Regions from separate parts of the Variovorax sp. YR634 genome, predicted to be linked through region 2. Evidence: riboswitches for the same ligand, from Rfam matches in the RefSeq annotation. Region 2 holds a riboswitch; the other holds the start of a gene.
What was found. A riboswitch is a leader RNA that binds a small molecule or an ion and turns the genes downstream of it on or off. The one in region 2 is predicted to bind glycine.

Region 1 (8,151 bases), on a different contig from region 2:
TTCCTTGCCGTGCCCGGCGCCTTCATCACGAGCGACCAGCTCGCGATGCGTACGGGCGAGCGGCTGCCGCAAAGCTATGTGGGCGTGCTCACCGACACCGACGGCCGGGGCCGATTGCTGGTCAGCTCGCTGCGGCACGGCCGCACGGTCACGCTGAAGGTGCTGGGTGCGACAGCGCTGCCCGTTTCGGGCGATGAACGGCTCGTGCTGTGGGCCTTGCCCGCCGATGCAGCGCCCTTGGCCATCGGCGCGGTGCCGGCGAGCGGCGCTGGCACGCTGACGCTGCCCGACACCTCCGAGAAACTTCTGTCGAAGGTCTCGCGCCTCGTCGTGACGCGCGAGCGCAGCGCCTCGCCCGCGGCCCCCAGTGCCGATGTGGTGTTGAGCGGCGCCTGCGCCAAGCTCTGGTGAGCCTCGCTTATTCTTGCGGCTCACAGGAGACAAAACCCATGCAGATCGTCATCACCGGCGGCGCCGGTTTTCTGGGCGCGCGCCTCGCACGCACGCTGTTGAAGCAAGGCCAGCTTTCGCTGGCCGGCGCACCGGCCCAGCCCATCGAACGCATCACGCTGGTCGACCGCGCGGGCGCTCCCACCGACCTCGCGGCCGATGCGCGCATCACCACCGTGACGGGCGACCTGAACGCACAGCTCGCCGCTGACGCAGATGCCACCGTCTGGCGCGAAGCCGATGCCATCTTCCACCTGGCCGCCGCGGTGAGCGGTGAATGCGAAGCCGACTTCGACCTCGGCATGCGCAGCAACTTCGCGGCCACGCATGCCTTGCTCGAAAAAGTACGTACGCTCGGCACGAAACCCGTGCTGGTGTTCGCCAGTTCGCTCGCAGTGTTCGGCGATTCGCCCGAGCAGCCGCTGCCGAAGGTGATCGAAGACCACACGCTGCCCACGCCGCAGACCAGCTACGGCATCCAGAAATTCATTGGTGAACAGCTGGTGGCCGATTTCACGCGCAAGGGCTTCGTGCGCGGGCGCAGCGTGCGGCTCATGACGGTGAGCGTGCGCCCGGGCAAGCCCAACGGCGCGGCCTCGGGCTTCTTCAGCGGCATGATCCGCGAGCCGCTGGCCGGGTTGCCCGCCGCCTGCCCCGTGCCCGACGCAACGCCTGTCGCCATTGCGTCACCGGCGCGCACCATCGAAGGCATCATCCGCGCCGCCGAGGCCAGCGATGCGCAGTGGGGCCCGCGCACCGCGCTCAACCTGCCCTCTCTCGCCACCACGGTCGGCGAAATGGCCGCGGCGCTGGAGCGCGTGGCCGGCAAGGCCGCCACCGCCCTGCTGGACCGCACACCCGACCCGACGATCCAGCGCATCGTGAAGACCTGGCCGGGCCACATCGATACCGTGCGCGCAAGGGCGCTGGGGCTCACGTCCGACGAAAACTTCGAGGCCGTCATTCGCGAGTACGTCCGTGAAAATCCCGACGCGGTAAAGCTCCCGGGTGTTGCATAGTCCGTTGCGCCTGACGCGCACCTGACCCCAACCCCGGAGACATCATGAAACTCGGCCACATCGCCGCCGCCTGCCTTTCGCTTGCCCTGGGCACTTCCGCCTTCGCGCAGCAACCGACCGTTCTGAAGATCGGCTACGCGACCTCCAAGGAGTCGCACTACGGCGTGGGCTCCACGGTGTTCTGCGAAGAAATCGAGAAAGGCACCCAAGGCCGCTACAAGTGCCAGCACTTCGCCAACTCGGCGCTCGGCGGCGAGCGCGAGCAGATCGAGGCCATCCAGCTCGGCACGCAGGACCTGGTCAACACCTCGACCGGCCCGGTGGGCAACTTCGTGCCCGAGGTCAAGATCGTCGACATTCCGTTCCTGTTCCGCGACTACGACCATGCGCGCAAAGTCATGGACGGCCCCATCGGCCAGGACATCCTGACCAAGTTCCCGAGCAAGGGCATCATCGCGCTGGCCTGGACGGAGAACGGCTTTCGCCACATGACGAACAGCAAGCGCGACATCGTCAAGCCCAGCGACGCGGCCGGCCTGAAGATGCGCACCATGGAAAACAAGGTGCACATGGACGGCTACCGCACCTTCGGCATCCTGCCCACGCCCATGGCTTTCCCTGAACTGTTCGGCGCGCTGCAGCAAGGCACGGTCGACGGGCAGGAGAACCCGATTCCGGTGATCCTGTCGTCGAAGTTCTCGCAGGTGCAAAAGCACCTCTCGCTCACGGGCCACGTGTACTCGCCGGCGCTGCTTCTGCTGTCGCCGAAGGTGTGGAACAAGCTGTCTGACGCCGACAAGAAGGTGTTCACCGAAGCCGCGAAGAAGGCCGCCATTGCCCAGCGCAAGAAAGTCAACGACGACGAGAACAACGGCATTGCCCAGCTCGAGAAAGACGGCATGAAGGTCACGCGCACCGTCGACGGCGCCGCCTTCCGCGAGGCGCTGAAGCCCGCCTACGTGAGCTACGCCAAGGAATTCGGCGCGGACAACATCAAGAAGATCACGGACGTCAAGTAAGCCCTGAGCCGCCACGGCCGGCTCTCCGGCAACGCGCCCGGCACGCATGCGTGCGCCGGGCGCTTCGTTTTTCAGACAGAACAGAGAACAACACAAAGTGCAAGCCTTCGAGCGCTACTTTCTCGCCGCCAACCGCTGGGCGCTGATTCTTCTGCTGGCCGCCATGTCGGTCATCATCTTCACCAACGTCGTGCTGCGCTACACCACGAGCCAGTCGCTCGAATGGGCCGAGGAGGTGTCGCGCCACATGATGATCTGGCTCACCTTCCTGGGCGCCGGGCCGGTGCTGCGCTACGGCGGGCACATCGCGGTCGAGAACCTGCAGGACGCCTTGCCCCGCAGCGCGGCCGTCGCGGTGCGCATCGTCGTCGCCGGGCTGCTGTTCGCATTCTTCGGTTTCATGGTCTGGTACGGCTGGCTGTACATGGAACGCACGATGTTCCAGCTCACTGCCGTGACTCAGATTCCGTTCGCCTACATCTACAGCGCGATGCTGTTCGGCGGCATCTTGTTGATCGTGCACTGGCTGCTGGTGGTGCGCGGCTACGTGCTGCGCAGGGAGTTCGCGTCCGACGCGCACTTCGACGCCAACGCCTCGGCGTCGCTGTAAGGAGAACGACCATGGACGCAAGCATTGTTCTGATCGTTTCCGCCTGCATTTTCCTGGCCATCGGCGTGCCGGTGGCCTTTGCGCTGGGCCTCTCCACCGTTACCACGCTGATCCTTGCGGAGAACTACCCGCTGATGGTGCTGCTGAAGGAAACCTTCACCGGCATCGACAGCTTTCCGCTGATGGCGGTGCCCTTCTTCATTCTTGCGGCCGAACTCATGAGCGGCGGCTCGCTCACCGAGGTGCTGCTGCGCTTCGCAGGCCAGTTCGTGGGCCACCGACGCGGCGGGCTGGGCTACACCAACGTGGTGTCGCTGACCTTCTTTTCGGGCATCTCGGGCTCGGCGCTGGCCGACGCGGCGGGGCCGGGGTCGATGCTCATCAAGATGATGGACAAGGCCGGCTACGACCGCTCGTACGCGGCGGCGCTCACGGCCTCGACCGCCATCGTCGGGCCGATCATCCCCCCCTCGATCATCATGATCATCTACGCGCTGCAGGACGAGAGCGTATCGGTCGGCACGCTGTTCGCGGCCGGCATCATGCCGGGCATCCTGATCGCGGTGGCGATGTGCGTCGTGAACTTCTACGTCTCGAAAAAGCGCAACTACAAGGGCGACGGGCAAACGCCTCCGCTGCGCGAGATCCTGGTCACGACCTGGAAGGCGATTCCCGCGATCCTGCTGCCGGTGGTGATCCTGGGCGGCATGCGCGCCGGCTGGTTCACGCCGACCGAGGCCTCGGTGGTGGCGGTGTTCTATGCGCTGGTGTGCGGCAAGTTCGTCTACCGCACGCTCGAGTGGAAGATGCTGCCCGACATACTCTCGCGCTCGGCGTTGCTGTCGGCTTCGGTGCTGATCATCATCGGGCTGTCGGCCTCGTTCGCGTGGGTGCTGACCATCGAGGGCATTCCGCAGCAGATGGCCGAATGGCTCATCAGCATGAACCTCTCGCCGTGGATGTTCCTGATCATCGTCAACGTGTTCCTGCTGCTGTTCGGCATCTTCATCGAGCCGCTGCCGGGCGTGATGGTGCTGGCGCCGATCCTCGCGCCGGTGGCCATCAAGCTGGGCGTGGACCCGGTGCACTTCGCGATGATCGTGATCTTCAACCTCACGCTGGGCATGATCACGCCGCCGGTGGGCGGACTGCTGTTCGTGACCTGCAACGTGTCGAAGGTGCCGATGTCGGCGCTGGTGAAGGAACTGGTGCCGTTCCTTTGGGCGCATGGGGCTGTGCTGGTCATCCTGACCTTCGTGCCCGCGCTGAGTACGTGGCTGCCGCACGTGCTCGGGTTCAAGTAACGGCCTGGGCTCCGGGGCCTGATCGGCCCGGTGAATCGGCGGATGTTCACTGCCAGAATCGGGCGACGGGCCAAGGGCCGACAACCGACAAGGAGGGGACTGCGCCATGAATCGATTCCTGAGCTGCCTGCTGGGCGGCGCCTTGCTGGCTCCGGCTGCCTTCGGCGCCCCGCCCGCAATGCCCGCCGCGGTACCAGCCCCCGTATCGGCAGCAGCGCCGGCCGATCCCGCCTCCAGCATCCGCGAAGTCGAAGCCGCCGTGCGCGCCTGGGCCGCGGCCTGGTCAGCCCGGGACGTGGTGCGCTACCTGGCCGCCTATGCACCCGACTTCACGCCGCCCCGAGGCCAGGACCGCAAGGCCTGGGAGGCGGACCGCCGCGCGCGCATTACCGACAAGACGACCATCAGCGTGAGCATCGACAGCCTGGTCATCAGCGTCCAGGGGCAGGCGGCCAGCGCGAGCTTTCAACAGACCTACAGCGCCGACAAGCTGCGCGAGAAGAGCCGCAAGACGCTGGAATTGCAGCGCGTGGGCAACCAGTGGCTCATACGCAAGGAAAGCGCGGGCTGAAGGCCGGCCGCGATTGCCCCTGTAAGGCAAACGGTTCATGAAGATGTCACCACTTGCAACGATGCTGCAGCCCTCGATTCCCGAAAGCTGTGGCTGCCATGTTTCCCACCAAGACCGACAAGGCGCGCGACGAACTCCAGGGCGGACAGCGCACGCTCAGCCAGCGTGAGCGCGCCCTGCTGCTGATGGCCGATGGCCGGCGCTCGCTGACCGACTTCAGTCCGCTGTTCTCCAACCGGGTCGAAGCCGAACAGGCGATCCAGGCGCTGGTGCAGCGGGGCTACCTGCAGGCCCCGCAGGCTGCTGCTGCGGCACCGGCGCCCGCACCGATAGCAGCCCCCGCCCGGCCCGCGCCTATCGCCGCCGCCGAGCCGATCCAGGTCGCCACCACCTCGGCCGACACCTTCGACGGCAAGCGCTCGCTGGCCACCACGCGCATGTTCCTGTTCGACATCTGCGAGCGCATGTTCGTGCGGCGCGACCCGAAATTCGCGCTGCAGATGCGCGACGCCCTGCGCGAGGCCCGCGACCGCGAGGCGATGCTGACCATCGCCGCGCTGATGCTCACCGAGATCGAGAAAACCGCAGGGGTGGAACGGGCCGAATCGCTGCGCGAGCGCATCGACAAGCTGCTGCCGCCGGCCGAAATCATCCACTGACGCAAAACCCCTGCCCCGCGCGATCCACTACACTCGCCAGGGTCAGGAGAGAGCCCCGCGTGCCGGGGCCGCCGAAGGCGCAGGGGTTTCCCGAACGCTCAGGCAAAAGGACTGACAAGGCGCCGGTGAACACCGGCGTTTCCTTGCTGGAGAGAGGCCGTTGCAGTGAAAACTGCCCATCGGCCCACCGAAGGAGCAAACCCCGATCGTGGGGCGAATCTCTCAGGTAAAGCGGACAGCAGGGGTGGCCCATGGCTTGCGTCATGGATTTCGTCTGCCCCTTTGGAGTGCCCCGTGGCTGCTTCTTCCGCCCCCGCTACCGAACTTCTCAAGACGCCGCTGCACGACCTCCACGTGGAGTTCGGTGCCCGCATGGTGCCCTTTGCCGGCTATTCGATGCCGGTGCAGTACCCCGCCGGCCTGATGGCCGAGCACAAGCACACGCGCGACGCGGCCGGCCTGTTCGACATCTCCCATATGGGCCAGCTGCGCCTCGTCGGGCCCGATGCGGCGGCGGCTTTCGAAACCCTGATGCCCGTCGACGTGATCGACCTGCCCGCCGGCAAGCAGCGCTACGGCCTGCTGCTGAACGACGAAGGCGGCATCCTCGACGACCTGATGTTCTTCAACGAGGGCAACGGCTCGATCTTCGTGATCGTCAACGGCGCCTGCAAGGTGGCCGACATCGCCCACATCCAGCAGAAGATCGGCAGCCGCTGCCAAGTGCAGCCCCTGCCCAACCACGCCCTGCTCGCGCTGCAGGGCCCGCAGGCCGCGGCCACGCTGGCGCGGCTGTCGCCCGGCATCGAGCGCTTCGTGTTCATGACGGGCGGTGCGGTGCAGATCGGCGGCATTGCCGCCTTCGTCACCCGCAGCGGCTACACCGGCGAAGACGGCTTCGAGATCTCGGTGGCCGCCAAAGACGCCGAGGCGCTGGCCCGCCTGCTGCTGGCCCAACCCGAGGTCAAGCCCATCGGCCTGGGCGCGCGCAATTCGCTGCGGCTCGAAGCCGGCCTGTGCCTCTACGGCAACGACATCGACACCACCACCACGCCTGTCGAGGCCTCGCTCAACTGGGCGATGCAGAAGGTGCGCCGCACAGGCGGCGCGCGCGAAGGCGGCTTTCCAGGCGCGACAAAGATCCTCGCGCAGCTTGCCGTCGCTACCGCAGGCGCTGCCGGCCACACCGACCACGACACGCTGAAGCGCAAGCGCGTGGGCCTCGTCGCCCTCGAACGCATTCCGGTGCGCGACGGCACGGTGCTGCAATCTTTCGAAGGCCATGACATCGGCATCGTCACCAGCGGCCTGCTCGGCCCGACGGCCGACCGCTGCATCGCCACGGGCTACGTGGCCACCGCCTTCGCCGAGCCGGGCACGCGCGTGCAGGCCATCGTGCGCGGCAAGCCGGTGCCGATGGAGGTCTCGACGATGCCTTTCGTGCCCACCCGCTACTACCGCGGCTGAGCCTGGTCGACAGGCTAGGCTCTGCACCCCGATTCATTTTTTCCACGAGGAGTTTTTCCATGAGCATCAAGTACACCAAGGACCACGAATGGGTGTCGGCCGAAGGCGACGCAGCCACCGTCGGCATCACCGTGCATGCGCAGGACGCGCTGGGCGACGTGGTGTTCGTCGACCTGCCCGAAGTCGGCAAGACCTTTGCGCAAGGCGAAGTTGCCGGCGTCGTCGAATCGGTCAAGGCCGCGGCCGACGTGTTCATGCCCGTGTCGGGCGAGATCACCGAAGTGAACGAGGCGCTGCGCGCCGACCCGTCGCTCGCCAACAGCGACCCGCTGGCCGCCGGCTGGTTCTTCAAGGTCAAGCTGAGCGAGCCCGCGCAGCTCGACGCCCTGCTGGACGCGGCCTCCTACGACAAGTTCGCCGCCGAATCCTGATCCGCTGAGTTCCTCAGCCACCTTCCTTCTTCTCCCCGAGCCCTCACCGCCATGCCGACGCCCGCCCTTCCCTCTTTGCAAGAACTAGAGAACGCCGAAGAATTCCTCGCCCGCCACATCGGCATCGATGCGGCGGACGAGGCGCGCATGCTGCCGGTGATCGGCTCGGAAACGCGCGCGGAGCTCATCGACGGCATCGTGCCCGTGGCCATCCGCCGCGCAAAGCCGATGCGCCTGCCCGCACCGGCCACCGAAGCCGATGCGCTGGCCGAGCTGAAGGTGATGGCGTCGAAGAACAAGGTGTTCAAGAACTTCATCGGCCAGGGCTACTACGGCACGCACACGCCGGGCGTCATCTTGCGCAACGTGCTCGAGAACCCCGCCTGGTACACCGCCTACACGCCCTACCAGGCCGAAATCTCGCAGGGCCGCATGGAAGCCCTGCTCAACTTCCAGACGATGGTGTGCGACCTCACGGACATGGCCATCGCCAACGCCTCGATGCTCGACGAAGCCACGGCCGCAGCCGAGGCCATGACGCTGGCCAAGCGCAGCGTGAAGAGCAAGAGCAACGTGTTCCTGGTGTCTGGCGACTGCCATCCGCAGACTATTGAAGTCATC
Region 2 (8,151 bases):
CCACGCGTAGCGCATAGGCCAGCAGCAGCGGAAAGCCGATGGCATTGCCCAGCACCGCGAAGGCCAGCGGCTTCCACTGGTGCGCTGCAGGCCGCGGCGAGCGCGTTGCCAGCAGGAAGATGGCCGACAGCACGCCCGCCAGCGCCGCGCGCCCGAGCGTGACGAACCACGGCGACAGCTGCGGTGCGTCTTGCGTGCCGGTGGCCAGGCGCGTCATCGGCAGCGTGACGGCGAACATGGCCACGCCTACAACGCCGAGCCACATGCCCAGCGTCTCGTCTTTCATGGCGAGCTTCATACGCTCACCATCCACCAGGCCGTGAGCACCAGTACCAAGCCCATCGCGCGGTTGAACCACAGCAGCCGCGAACCCTTGGCCAGCCATTCGCGCAGCAACGCGCCGACCAGTGCGTAGGCGAAGTTGCTGATGAAGGCATAGGTCAGCATCACCGGCGCCACGATGGCGAAGCGGCGCAGCGCATCGGGCTGCCCGGCGATCCAGCCGGCCACCAGCGTGAGCGCCAGCAGCCAGGCCTTGATGTTCACGAACTGCAGCATCACGCCCTGGCCGAAGCCGACCGACAGCTTGGTGCCGTCGGCCTTGCCGAGCGTGGCGCTGCCGCTGAGCTTGTACGCGAGCCACAGCAGGTAGCCGATGCCCAGCGCCTTGATGGCCAGGCGCAGCGAAGGCATTGCCACCACCAGCGCGCCGATGCCGGCGGCGCACAGCGCCAGCAGCAGCGTCCAGCCCACGGGCACCGCGACCACGAAGCGCATGGCGCGCGGCAGGCCGCCGTTGGCCGCCAGGGCGGTGGAGAGCGTGGTGTTGGGACCGGGCGAGAAACTCATCGCCGTGGCCAGCACCAGCAGCGCGGTGAATTCTTGCCAGTTCATGACACACACTCTAAACTTGAGACCATTACAGTTCCAGTACAGTTGGTCGAACAATCGGGCAATCTGTATTGGTCACTCCTTCGACACAGAAGCCGGCACAGCCCAAAACAACGCATGCTGACACGCACTTCCACACAGTCGCTGACGGGGCAACTGGCCGACCGCCTGGCCGAGCGCATCCGCACCCGCCTGCTGCCGCCCGGCGCCCGCCTGCCCTCGGTGCGCGAATGCGCGCGGCAGCAGGGCGTGAGCCCGTACACCGTCGTCGCCGCGTACGACCAGCTGCTGGCGCAGGGGCTGGTCGAGGCCCGCCGGCAGCGCGGCTTCTATGTGCGGGATTCGGCACCAGTACAGGACGGCCGTCCGAACCACGGCGCGGACGCCGGTGGCGCGAGCGGCATGCCAGCGGCGATGGCGGTGCAGATGATGGCCTCGCGCATACCGGCCGACGCGAGTTCGCTGATCCGCAGCATGTTCCACCGCCCGAGCGACAAGCCGCAGCCGGGCATGGGGGTGTTTCCGCCGGACTGGATGTCGTCCACCTTCATGCCCACGGCCGTGCGGCGCATGACCAGTACAGCCGCCCTGCAGGAGCTGTCGCTCCAGTACGGCGAGCCGGCCGGCGACATGAGCCTGCGGCGCAGCCTCTCGCAGAAGCTGGTGGGCATCAACGTGCCGGCCTCGCCCGACCAGATCGTGACCACCATCGGCGCCACGCATGCGCTGGACATCGTGAGCCGCACGCTGCTGCGCGCCGGCGACCCTGTGATGGTCGAGGAGCCCGGCTGGGCGCTGGAGTTCGCGCGGCTGGAGGCGCTGGGCATGCGCATCCTGCCGGTGCCGCGGCGCGCCGACGGGCCCGACCTGGAGGTGATGGCGCAGTACTGCGCGCTGCACCAACCCAAGCTCTTCGTCAGTGTGAGCGTGCTGCACAACCCGACCGGCTACAGCCTCACGCCGGGCAGCGCACACCGGGTGCTGAAGCTGGCCAACGAATACGACTTCCACATCGTCGAGGACGACACCTACAGCCACCTCGCGCCCGAGCACGCCACGCGGCTCAGCGCGCTCGACGGGCTGCAGCGCACCATCTACGTGAGCGGCTTTGCCAAGATCCTGGCGCCCAACTGGCGCATCGGCTTCCTGGCCGCGCCCCCGGCGCTGAAGGAGCGGCTGCTCGAAACCAAGCTGCTGGCCACGCTCACCTCACCCACGCTGTTCGAGCGGGCGTTGTCGTGGTGCATCGACCAGGGGCAGCTGCGCCGGCATTCGGAGCGCGTGCGCATCCGCCTCGACGGGGCGCGGGGGCGGGCGGTGAAGCTGGCGATGTCGCACGGCTGCACCTTCGCCTCGGAGCCGGCGGGGCTGTTCGGCTGGGTCGACACAGGCGTGGACACCGACGCGCTGACGCAGCGCATGCTCGACCAGGGCTACCTGCTGGCGCCGGGCTCGCTGTTCCATGCGCGCCGGCCGCCGAGCACGATGATGCGGATCAACTTCGCCACGTCGCAGGATGCGACCTTCTGGAAGGTGTTCAGCAAGGTCCGAAACGAGCTCTGATGGCAGGTAAAAGGTGGGGAGGTCCGGGCCAAAAGGCCGGAGGCTTGGAGTAAGCTGGCAACACAAGAAAACCCACCCAGGAGACCACCCGCATGAGCACCGCCAGCAAGCCCTTCGACTTCAGCCAGTTCGTCCCCGGATTCGACTTCCTGAAGAACCTCGCCGGTGGCGCCGCAGCGGGCACCGGCGCCGGGTCGGTGCCAGGGATTCCGAGCCTTGCGAGCTGGGTGGCGCCCACGCTGAGCGTGGAAGAGGTCGACAAGCGCATCCAGGAGCTCAAGACGGTGCAGTACTGGCTCGAGCAGAACGGCCATGCCCTGAAGGCCACGATCCAGGCGCTCGAAGTGCAGAAGATGACGCTGTCGACGCTGCGCGGCATGAACGTGCGGATGGAAGACATCGCCAGCGCGTTCACCAAGCAGGCAGCCGCGATGGCGCCGGCGCCTGCACCCGCCGCAGCGGCTCCGGAGCCTGAGCCAGAAGAGGTAGAGGAAGAAGACGAATTGCCAGAAGAGGAAGCGCCAGCACCGACGAAGCCGCGCAGCAGGCCGGCTTCGGCCAAGGCAAAGACCGCGGCTGCCGATGGCGCCGGCGTGGTCGATCCCATGCAGTGGTGGGGCTCGCTCACCGAACAGTTCCAGCAGATCGCCAGCTCGGCGCTGCAGGACGCGGCCCAGCTGAAGGTGCCGGCCATGGCCCAGCCGCTGGCCGATGCGGTCGGCAAGGTCATGGGCAAGCCGGCAACAACGGCCGCCCGCAAGCCTGCTGCGGCCAAGAAGGCTGCAGCGCCGGCTGCCAAAAAGAAGACATCGACAGCCGCGCGCAAGCGAACCTCCGCCCGGCGTTGACGTCATACACATCCATTTGTTGAAGAGAACGGGTTGGCACGCATCATGAAGTTGTTTCCCTCCGGTCACGCCACCCATCCGCAATGGCGCATGGCGGCCGGCCTCGTGCTGGCCCAGCTGCGCGCACAGATGGCCCTGCCCGACTACGCCTCGTCGCCGACGCTGGGGCTGCTCTACATCACCGACCACTATGCGAGCGAGGCGCAGGACATCCTCGACCACCTGAGCGCCGAGCTGCCCGAAGTGACCGACTGGTCGGGTACCGTCGGCATCGGCGTGTCGGCCAACAACGCCGAGTACTTCGACGAACCCGGCATGAGCCTGATGCTTTGCGCTTTGCCCAGCGACCAGTACCGCGTGTTCTCGGGCGTGGCGCCGCTGGGCAATTCCGAAATGAGCGGCTTCGAGGCGCACACGGCACTGGTGCACGCCGACCCGGCAACGCCCGACCTGGCCGAGCTGATCGCCGAGATGGCGGGGCGCACTGACACGGGTTATCTGTTCGGCGGGCTGTCTTCGGGGCGCGGCAGCGCGCTGCAATTCGCAGTCGGCGGCAACGGCAACATCCGCGGGCACGGGGCGGCGGGTGGGGTGTTCTCGGGCGGCCTGTCGGGCGTGGTGTTCGGCGAAGGCGTACGGCTGGTGTCGCGCGTCACGCAGGGCTGCCAGCCGCTGCGCTCGGGGGCGGTGCGCGAGCGCGAGATCACCGAGGCCGACGGCAATCTGCTGCTGAAGCTCGACGGCGAGCCGGCGCTCGACGTGCTGCTGGCCGATCTGCAGGTGTCGCTCGAACGGCCGCAGGAGGCCATCGACGCCGTGCGCAACACGCTGGTCGGCCTGGCCGATGCCGGTAGCGACGGCATCCGCCGCACCGGCGACCTGGGCGCCGACGTGCTGGTGCGCCACATCATCGGGCTGGACCCGACGCGGCGCGGCATCGCCATTGCCGATGTGGCCGAGGCCGGCATGCGGCTGACCTTCTGCCGCCGCAACGCGCAGGCCGCGCGGGCCGACCTGATGCGCATCTGCGCGGAAATCCGCGAGGAGCTGGAGCCCGAAGAGCAGACACTCGCCACTGCGCGCGCCGTGGCGGCGGGCGAGGCCGAGGCGGCGCCGCATCCGGCACGGCGCATCGCAGGGGCGGTGTACGTGAGCTGCTCGGGGCGCGGCGGGCCGCACTTCGGCGCACCGGGCGCTGAGTTGCAGATCGTGCGGCACGCGCTGGGCGACGTGCCGCTGGTCGGGTTCTTCGCTGCGGGCGAGATTGCCCGGCATCACCTGTATGGCTATACCGGGGTGCTGACGGTGTTTACCAGCAAGGACTGAACGCGATCAGGCCGGCTGCAGCGCGCGCGGCGCGGGCGCAGGCATGCCGGTGAACGCGAAATCGACCTCCGGCGCCAGCCCGCTCACGATCCGCGCGATCGACTTGCCCGAGCCGCAGGCATGCGTCCAGCCGAGCGTGCCGTGGCCCGTGTTGAGGAACAGGTTCGGCAGCCTGGTCTTGCCGATCAGCGGCACGTTGCTCGGCGTGGCGGGGCGCAGGCCGGTCCAGAACTGGGCCTGCGTGGTGTCGCCGGCGCCGGGGAACAGCTCTTCGACGCGGCGCACGATGGCTTCGCAGCGCACGCGGTTCAGGTCGCGGTCGTAGCCGTTGAGCTCGGCCGTGCCGGCGATGCGCAGGCGGTCGCCCGACTCCGAGGTGTAGCGCGAGAACACGAGCTTGAATTCGTCATCCGTCAGCGAGACCTGGTGGGCCTTCGACGCGTCCTTGACGGGCAGCGTCACCGAATAGCCCTTGGCCGGGTAGATCGGCAGGCGGATGCCCAGCGGCGCGGCATACAGCGGGCTCAGTGACCCCATCGCCAGCACGAAGGCGTCGCCGCGGATGCGCTGGAAGCGGCCTTCGCTGTCGGTGGCTTCGACGTGATCGATGCTGCCGCCGGCTTCGCGCAGCGCGGTCACGGTGTGGCTCATCAGGAACTTCACGCCCGCCGCGGTGGCCAGGCCCACCAGTTCGCGCGCGAAGCGGTTGGCGTCGCCGGACTCGTCCTCGGCCGTGTAGGTGGCGCCGGCCAGCTTCGGGCGGATGTGGGCGAGGGCGGGCTCGATCTTCACGGCTTCGTCGGCCGAGATGACCTGGCGCTCGCAGCCCAGGGCGCGCATCTGCTCGGCGGGCGCGAGGGCGCCGTCGAACTCTTTTTGCGTCGTATAGAAGTGCAGGATGCCCTGCGTGCGCTGGTCGTAGTTCAGGCCGGTGTCGCGGCGCAACTGTTGCAACATCGAGCGGCTGTATGTTCCGAGACGCACGATCTGCTCGATGTTGTGGCGGGTGCGCGCCGGCGTGCATTCGCGCAGGAACTGGAGGCCCCAAAGCCACTGGCGCATGTCGGCGCGGATGCGGAAGAGCAGCGGAGCATCTTCCTTGCCCAGCCACTGCAGCACCTTGAGCGGTGCGCTGGGGTTGGCCCAGGGTTCGGCATGGCTGACGGAAATCTGCCCGCCATTGGCGAAGCTGGTTTCGGCGGCCGGGGTGGCCTGCCGGTCGATCACGGTCACTTCGTGGCCGAGTTGCTGGAGGTAGTAAGCCGAGGTCACGCCGAGCAGGCCGGCGCCAAGAACGATCACGCGCATTTCAAGTACCTTTGAGGTTGCAGTGCTTGAACGACGGGCGTGGTGTGCTATTGAATAAATAGCAAAGCAACCGGACGACCGCTGTCCAAGTTGCCGCTCCCCCTGTCCTCGGTACCTGAGAGATTCACCCGCTGCGCCCGCAGAGGGTTTGCTCCTTCGGTGCATCACGACCACGTTGGGCGGTGTGATGGCTCTCCAGACGGCGTTTCAGTTGGTGCAGTACAGGTCCCTTGTTCGGACCGACCTGAGCGTTTATGGGAGTTTGCGCCTTCGGTAGGGCCACCGGGGTAGCCCGCTCTCCTGCAGTGGGGGTGATTGTAGGCGGGGCTTGCGCGGGCGCCAACCTTTGATTTCTCTCCTCTGGCCGAATGGGATAATCGCCTGTTGATTTGCCGCAAGGCGATCGTTCCATATATCAGCAGGGGACTTCATGATCCTGGTTACCGGCGGCGCTGGCTTCATCGGCGCCAATTTCGTACTCGACTGGATCGCCAACGGCGACGAGCCGGTCGTGAACCTCGACAAGCTGACCTACGCAGGCAACCTCGAGACCCTCGCGTCGCTCAAGGGCAACCCGAAACACATCTTCGTGCAGGGCGACATCGGCGACAGCGCCCTCATCGATCGCCTGCTGGCCGAGCACAAGCCGCGCGCCGTGGTCAACTTCGCCGCCGAATCGCACGTGGACCGCTCCATCCACGGTCCCGAAGACTTCGTGCAGACCAACGTGCTGGGCACCTTCCGCCTGCTCGAATCCGTGCGCGGGCACTGGAGCGCGCTGCCAGCCGAGCAGAAGACGGCCTTCCGCTTCCTGCACGTGTCCACCGACGAGGTCTACGGCTCGCTGTCGAAGACCGACCCCGCCTTCACCGAAGAGAACAAGTACGAGCCCAACAGCCCCTACTCGGCCAGCAAGGCCGCCAGCGACCACCTCGTGCGCGCCTGGCACCACACCTACGGCCTGCCGGTGCTGACCACCAACTGCTCCAACAACTACGGCCCCTTCCACTTTCCCGAGAAGCTCATCCCGCTGATGATCGTCAACGCACTGGCCGGCAAGAACCTGCCCGTGTACGGCGACGGCATGCAGGTGCGCGACTGGCTCTACGTGAAGGACCACTGCAGCGCCATCCGCCGCGTGCTCGAAGCCGGCAAGCTGGGCGAGACCTACAACGTGGGCGGCTGGAACGAGAAGCCCAACATCGAGATCGTCAACACCGTGTGTGCGCTGCTCGACGAACTGCGTCCCCGCGCCGACGGCAAGCCGTACAAGGAACAAATCACCTACGTCACCGATCGCCCCGGCCACGACCGCCGCTACGCCATCGATGCGCGCAAGCTCGAGGCCGAGCTTGGCTGGAAGCCCGCCGAGACCTTCGATACCGGCATCCGCAAGACCGTCGAGTGGTATCTGGCCAATGGCGAGTGGGTGCGCAACGTGCAAAGCGGCGCGTATCGAGAGTGGGTCGAGAAGCAATACGACACGACGAAGGCTGCGGCATGAAGTTGCTGCTGCTGGGCAAGGGCGGACAGGTCGGCTGGGAGCTGCAGCGCAGCCTGGCGCCACTGGGTGAACTGGTCGCGCTCGATTTCGACAGCACGGATTTCAACGCCGACTTCAGCCGGCCGGAGCAATTGGCCGAGACGGTATTGAAGGTTCGCCCCGACGTGATCGTCAATGCGGCGGCGCACACGGCCGTCGACAAGGCCGAGAGCGAACCTGACTTCGCGCGCAAGCTCAACGCGACCTCGCCGGGAATCGTGGCCGAGGCGGCGCAGCAGATCGGCGCGCTGATGGTGCATTACTCGACCGACTATGTCTTCGACGGCAGCGGCACCAGGCCCTGGAAGGAAGACGACGCGACCGGCCCGCTCAGCGTGTACGGGCGCACCAAGCTCGAAGGCGAACAATTGGTGGCCCAGCACTGCGCGAAGCACCTGATCTTCCGCACCAGCTGGGTGTACGCGGCGCGCGGCGGCAACTTTGCCAAGACGATGCTGCGGCTGGCGAAGGAGCGCGACAAGCTGACCGTCATCGACGACCAATTCGGCGCGCCCACGGGTGCGGAGCTGCTGGCCGACGTGACGGCGCATGCCATCCGGGCGACGCTGCAGGACCCGGCCAAGGCTGGCCTCTATCACGCCATCGCCGGCGGCGAGACCAGCTGGTACGGATATGCGCGCTTCGTGATCGAGCAAGCCAAGGTAGCGGGTG

Region 1: another riboswitch for glycine. It lies ahead of gcvT (glycine cleavage system aminomethyltransferase GcvT); the one in region 2 lies ahead of BLV60_RS21240 (D-amino acid dehydrogenase).

The regions. Positions count from the first base shown of each region.
Region 1 covers NZ_FNOL01000007.1:17,219-25,369, reverse strand. Annotated here, with positions in the region: gene BLV60_RS14350 (anti-sigma factor) at 1-411, shown strand, start outside; gene denD (D-erythronate dehydrogenase) at 450-1,469, shown strand; gene BLV60_RS14340 (TRAP transporter substrate-binding protein) at 1,514-2,488, shown strand; gene BLV60_RS14335 (TRAP transporter small permease) at 2,586-3,098, shown strand; gene BLV60_RS14330 (TRAP transporter large permease) at 3,110-4,402, shown strand; gene BLV60_RS14325 (L,D-transpeptidase Cds6 family protein) at 4,509-4,973, shown strand; gene BLV60_RS14320 (hypothetical protein) at 5,072-5,632, shown strand; glycine riboswitch at 5,666-5,756, shown strand; glycine riboswitch at 5,769-5,881, shown strand; gene gcvT (glycine cleavage system aminomethyltransferase GcvT) at 5,927-7,099, shown strand; gene gcvH (glycine cleavage system protein GcvH) at 7,159-7,530, shown strand; gene gcvP (aminomethyl-transferring glycine dehydrogenase) at 7,582-8,151, shown strand, end outside.
Region 2 covers NZ_FNOL01000013.1:94,351-102,501, forward strand. Annotated here, with positions in the region: gene BLV60_RS21215 (DMT family transporter) at 1-286, opposite strand, end outside; gene BLV60_RS21220 (LysE family translocator) at 295-894, opposite strand; gene BLV60_RS21225 (aminotransferase-like domain-containing protein) at 1,009-2,454, shown strand; gene BLV60_RS21230 (PhaM family polyhydroxyalkanoate granule multifunctional regulatory protein) at 2,547-3,302, shown strand; gene BLV60_RS21235 (FIST signal transduction protein) at 3,348-4,628, shown strand; gene BLV60_RS21240 (D-amino acid dehydrogenase) at 4,635-5,936, opposite strand; glycine riboswitch at 6,029-6,145, opposite strand; glycine riboswitch at 6,149-6,249, opposite strand; gene rfbB (dTDP-glucose 4,6-dehydratase) at 6,367-7,440, shown strand; gene rfbD (dTDP-4-dehydrorhamnose reductase) at 7,437-8,151, shown strand, end outside.